2 regions of the Massilia scottii genome follow, and region 1 is predicted to be linked to the other one. Evidence: predicted binding sites of a transcription regulator. Region 1 holds the regulator's gene; the other holds the start of a gene.

The links. Region 1 encodes LexA, which represses DNA repair genes until DNA is damaged. Its sites were predicted from a motif close to ACTGTATNNNNATACAGT; they were not measured.
Region 2: RBA41_RS25690 (ATP-dependent helicase) is a predicted target of LexA. The motif match lies at 1,914-1,931, and genes of this name have one in related genera.

What each region holds. Positions count from the first base shown of each region.
Region 1 is NZ_JAVCWM010000016.1:72,273-75,197, reverse strand. It holds gene priB (primosomal replication protein N) at 1-200, opposite strand, end outside; gene rpsF (30S ribosomal protein S6) at 242-646, opposite strand; gene RBA41_RS21710 (DUF29 domain-containing protein) at 785-1,231, opposite strand; gene RBA41_RS21705 (DUF29 domain-containing protein) at 1,261-1,731, opposite strand; gene lexA (transcriptional repressor LexA) at 1,864-2,499, shown strand; gene RBA41_RS21695 (tetratricopeptide repeat protein) at 2,534-2,925, opposite strand, start outside.
Region 2 is NZ_JAVCWM010000024.1:10,919-13,843, reverse strand. It holds gene RBA41_RS25710 (chromate transporter) at 1-165, opposite strand, end outside; gene RBA41_RS25705 (chromate transporter) at 162-737, opposite strand; gene RBA41_RS25700 (hypothetical protein) at 779-970, opposite strand; gene RBA41_RS25695 (hypothetical protein) at 1,252-1,479, shown strand; gene RBA41_RS25690 (ATP-dependent helicase) at 1,960-2,925, shown strand, end outside.

The DNA.
Region 1 (2,925 bases):
CCCAATTCGGCCTGGCTGAATCGACCTGAAATCTCGCCCGCGGCAAGCGCGGTGATTTCAAATTCGACCAACCTGGCTACCCCTGCTTCCATCTGCTGCGAACTGTGCATCAGTGTGGCGGTCACGATCGGCACGCCGGCCGGGGTATAGCGCAATACGTCGCGCTCGCAAATCAGGGCTACGAACTGGAGTTGATTCACCGAGGTGAGGTCAAGTCAGGTTCAGGGATCCCGGTCAACAATTACGCTGCTGCGGCTGGAGCTGGCGCTGGAGCGGCTGCAGGAGCAGGGGCTTCAGTGCGGTGGCTCTTGGCTGCGTCTTCACGTTGTACCGATTTCATCATCGGCGACGGCGCGGTTTCAGCCTTCTTCATCTTAACGGTGAGGTGACGCAGCACGGCATCATTGAATTTGAACGCGGTTTCGAGTTCCACGAGGGTCTCGTTGTCGCATTCGATGTTCAGGCAGATGTAGTGCGCTTTTGGCAGCTTCTGGATCGAGTAAGCCATCTGACGACGGCCCCAGTCTTCAACACGGTGAACCGAACCGCCGCGCGTGGTTACGCTGGCTTTGTAGCGTTCGATCATCGCCGGGACTTGCTCGCTTTGGTCCGGGTGGACGATAAAAACGATTTCATAATGACGCATGCATAACTCCTTAGGGACGTTTAAACAAATGCCCACCTCGGCGTCAAGACGAGTGTGGGAAGGGAAAGCCGGCGATTATAGCGTGAAATAGAGCAACAATCAAGGGCGCATTGAGAAAGCTGTGCGATTGCGCGTCGTTCATGGCACGAAGTCGTCGTCGAGCAGTTGGGCCGGGGTGTAGGGTGGCTCCGGCGGGAAAGCGCTTTTCGGTAGCCGGGTTTCGATGGCCGCGCTACGCACGGCGTGCGCATACTCTTGTCGTGCCATGCGCTCGACCGCCCTGCTCAGGCTGGGACTGCGCTCCAGCAGCCGAGCAATTGCGCGGCGCTGCTCGTTGATGGTCGCCAGCCAGCTCGTCGACTTGCGCCGCGGCTGATACTGGCACTTGAGCAGGCGCATGATCAGAACGTGCAGCCGGCTACACAATTCCCTTTGATTGCGGCCGACCATTTCCTCAAACTCCTCCACAAGGTGTTCGACATCAAGGTGTTCAAAGTCCCTGGCGCGCAACAGCCTCACCTGTTGATCGATCCATTGGATCAGATCATCGTCGTAGTCAGCAAGTGGCACCCCGAGTCGATCCATGACCCGCCTCCTCTACCCTGTATTTCAGTTCACGGCCCCTCATCCGGCGAGTACGACGGCACGAAGTCGTCGTCGAGCAGCTGCGCGGCACTGTAAGGTAGCGCAGCCGGGAAGATGGACTCCGGCAGGCGTGTTTCCCAAGCGGCACGCCGGCGCGCTTCGGCATAGCGCCGCGCTGCTAGTTCGGGTATGTCGGCAACCAGACTGGGACTGTCGGCAATCAGCAATTCCACGCCAAAACGGGCGTCGTTCAGCTTGATGCACCAGTGCCGTGGCTTGTACCGTGGCCGCAACTGCAAACTGAGCAAGTACGCAGTGATATATTCAAGGTGCCCCTCGAGCTCACTCCGGTCGGCACGCACTGCGCCTTCAAGCTCGTCGATGAGGTTGTCGACATCAAGTAGCTCGAACTTTCCCATACGCAGCAACTCCGCCTGATCCTCAAGCCACAGCACAAAATCTTCCTCATAACCCACCCTTGGAACCTCAAGCCGATCCATGACTCACCTCCTCTGCTACTTGTTGGACAGCGCCCATCGCAAATAATTCGCCTGTTCGGCTAATTAACCCTTGCATTGCGCGAAATACTGTACAAAAATACAGTCTGTCCATATACACAGTCCCGCATACCGATGATCAAGCTCACTCCAAGGCAAGAACAAATCCTCAACCTGATCAAGGATGCGATCGAGAACACGGGCTTTCCTCCTACCCGTGCCGAGATCGCCAATGAACTGGGCTTCAAGTCGGCCAACGCGGCCGAAGAGCATCTGCAGGCGCTCGCGCGCAAGGGCGCCATCGAAATTTCGCCCGGCACCTCGCGCGGCATCCGCCTGATCGGCGCCAGCGTCGACGCCATTGCCATGCCGCCGCCGAACCTGCTCATGTCGCTGCCGCTGGTCGGGCGCGTGGCCGCCGGTTCGCCCATCCTCGCGCAGGAGCATGTGGAAGCGACCTACAGCGTGGACCCGGCGATGTTTTCGTCGCGTCCCGATTTCCTGCTCAAGGTGCGTGGGTGGTCGATGCGCGACGCCGGCATCATGGATGGCGACCTGCTGGCCGTCAAAAAGGTCGACAGCGCCAAGAATGGCCAGATCGTGGTGGCCCGCATCGGTGACGATGTCACCGTCAAGCGCTACAAAAAGACCGGCTCGCTGATCGAACTGCTGCCGGAAAATCCGGACTTCAAGGTGATCCACGTCGATCCCGCAACCGACGAGTTCGCGCTTGAAGGCCTGGCGGTAGGGTTGATGCGCAGCTGGAACTGAGCGTGCGGGCGCGGTTCCACTGCGCCCTTGCCGCCTAGTCGCCCTTGCGCGGCGCTGTCGCCGCCGCTTCGGTGACGATGCGGTTGTGTTCCTTGATGTAGGCGTCGGTGGCGGCACGCCACGCGCCGAAGTCGGCCAGCACCAGCTTGGCCGAGACCTTGGCGTTTTCGGCGATGCCCGCATACACGCCTTCCAGATACACGCGCGACTGCTCGGTTTCTTCCTTGGTCAGCAGGTCGGCCACATCCTTGGGAATGCGCTTGGTCAGCGGGCTGGCCTCGTTCAGGTTGCGCACGAAGCCGTTGTAGCAATCCTGCCAGGCCGCGACCTTGGCCGACACGCTCTCGATTTCTTCGTTCTGCTTCGACATGGCCGGAATGCGCGGCGCCGGGCAACGGAACTGGCCCGTTGTCAGGTCGGCGCCAT
Region 2 (2,925 bases), on a different contig from region 1:
ATTGAACTGCGCCTGGGTCAGCCAGTGGTGCTGCTCCACCAGATAGCGATGCATGTCGGAGGTGGTCGAGATCGCGCCGCCGACCGACATCAGCGACAGCATCAGGTAGTGGCCGAACAGGCTGAACCAGTCGCTCCAGCTCAGCACGATGTGCGGCGCGCTCATGGCCGCAGGCGCCGGTAGGTGAGGAAGCAGGCCAGTCCGCCCACGCCGAACAGGACGTACACCAGCGGCACCCGCAGCAGCGCCACCAGCACGAAGCCGGTGACGCACAGGGCCCAGCACCACAGCTGCGGCATCGGGTTCCTGGACAGCGCCAGCGACAGTTTCAGGCCGGTGGCGCCGATCATGCCGGCCGATACCGCCGCCATGCCGCGCAGAGCGCCTGCCACGCCCGGATGATCGATCAAGCGCGCATGGACCAGGGCCAGCAGCAGCACCAGCACCAGCGGCAGGGCCAGCATGCCGGCCAGCGCCGAGAGCGCACCGGCCAGGCCGAAATAGCGCCCGCCGATCATCATCGACAGGTTGACCACGTTCGGCCCTGGCATGATCTGGGCGACGGCCCAGTCTTCCAGGAATTCATCATGCGTCAGCCATTGCTTGCGCTCAACAATTTCGCGCTGAACGACCGCGAGCACCCCGCCGAAGCCCTGCAGCGCCAGCCAGGTAAATGAAACAAACAGGTCGGTCAGCGATTGCGGGCGCGGACGGGCGGGGAGGGACGGATCGGTCATGCCGCATTATCGCGCCGGCCCGCCCGCCTGTCCATGCGGGCTCAGCCGCCGCCGATGCCGCGCATCACGCGGCCCGTGCCGCCGCATTCGGTGCAGGCGCTGCCGTCGGCCAGCTTGCCCTTGCCGCTGCAGGCGTCGCAGATATCCTCGGCCGCGCCTGGCGTACCCGGTTCGGCTTCGTCACCCGGGTTGAGCGTGGGTTCCGTCGTAATCTTTTCAGTTGGAATTGTCATGATGTCCTCGGTCGGCATGGTGAGATATGCGCACAGGCGCGTGGCCTATGCCCGTGCCTACGCCCGTGCCTACGCCCGTGCCGCATTGTAGGCCGCGTCGTCATGGGCGGGCGCTGCGTTGCCGACGGAAAAAATGGCACCGATAGAACTATGCCTCACGCATATTTTTTGCCGTTTCGATGGAACCTTGACATTGACTTTGATCTTTATTGAGGGATACTCCTTAGGCAGTACTGGGTTCCCTTTGCAACGTTTCTGACTGCCTGTAAGGAAATCACAACATGAATCGACAGCAACGCCCTGACAGCGGCGGTCTCGCCCTGGCTGAACCGCCTTACCAACGCCACGACTTGCGCCAGCGCGACATCGTCGACCATGCCATTTCGGTCCAGGAAAGCAGCAATACGATGTCTGCCATCGAGTATCTCAAAGCGCAGAATATTGCCCCCGATGTGATCGAACGGGTTTTGCTGGAACCGCAGCGCCGGCGCGGGGCGCTCGCTCACTGAGTGGTGCCGGGTGGTGACGCAGGGCCGGGCAAGGTGCGCGACCGATGCTGCAGGCATATCAGAATGTTATCGAACCACCCCGTTCCCGCTGCGTGCAAAACAGGCGGTTATGCACAAAAAAATCTTGTAGGAAATTTCTTAATATTTTTTACCGCCTTCTCCATTGACTTTGTAAGTGCTTGATTTATATAGGCATAATTTCTGCCTCACGAATGAGCATTTTGTTGAAACCCGCATCGTTACACGCTTGCGGACTGTCAAGAGGGGATTATCCACAAAGTTATCCACAGCGATTGTGGATATCCCAAAAAGTACTTTAGAAACGGCTACTTAGCGCGCATAAGGCGATTTTTGACCGCCGCTATCATGGCTGGCATGAAGCGGGCACCGGTGGCGCGTCAGGAAAGCGCCAAGTTTTTTACTTGCGCAATAATACTGGATAAATGTACAGTCATGTCAACCCCAGTTTGATTGCCCGATATGACCGCTGTTCCTCTTGCCGCTTCCTCCGACGATCCCTTCGCCAGCCTCAATCCCGCGCAGCGCGCTGCCGTCGAGCATGACATTGGCGTAGCCGCGGGCAGCGCGCGGCCCCTGCTGGTGATCGCCGGCGCCGGCTCCGGCAAGACCAATACGCTGGCGCACCGCGTGGCGCGCCTGATCATGAGCGGCGCCGATCCCCAGCGCATCCTGCTGCTCACGTTTTCGCGCCGCGCCGCCACCGAAATGACGCAGCGCGCCAGCAAGGTACTGCACCGGATCATGGGTGTGCGCGGCGGCCAGCCACCGGCCAGCCTGCCGTGGGCCGGCACCTTCCACAGCATCGGCGCGCGCCTGCTGCGCGATTACGCCGGCCGCATCGGCCTCGAAGAATCGTTCACCATCCACGACCGCGGCGACGCCGAAGACCTGATGGGCATGGTGCGCCACGAGATCGGCCTGACCCAGACCGAAAAACGCTTTCCCCTCAAGGGAACCTGCCTGGCAATCTACTCGCGCGTGGTCAACAGCCGCGACACGCTGGCGCTGGTGCTCCAGAGTACCTTTCCCTGGTGCAGTGAATGGGAATCCCAGCTCAAGACCCTGTTCGGCGCCTATGTCGACGCCAAGCAGGAGCAGAACGTGCTCGATTACGACGATCTTCTGCTGTTTTGGGCCGAGATGGCGGCCGATCCCGACCTCGGCGCCCACCTCGGCGGCCTGTTCGACCATGTCCTTGTCGATGAGTACCAGGACACCAACCGCCTGCAGGCCGCGATCCTGATGGGCATGAAGCCGGGCGGCGAAGGCGTGATGGTGGTCGGCGACGATGCCCAATCGATCTATTCTTTCCGCGGCGCCACGGTGCGCAATATTCTCGATTTTCCGAAACAGTTCGCGCAGGAAGCCTGCATCGTCACCCTGGACCGCAACTACCGCTCGACCCAGCCGATCCTGGATGCCTCC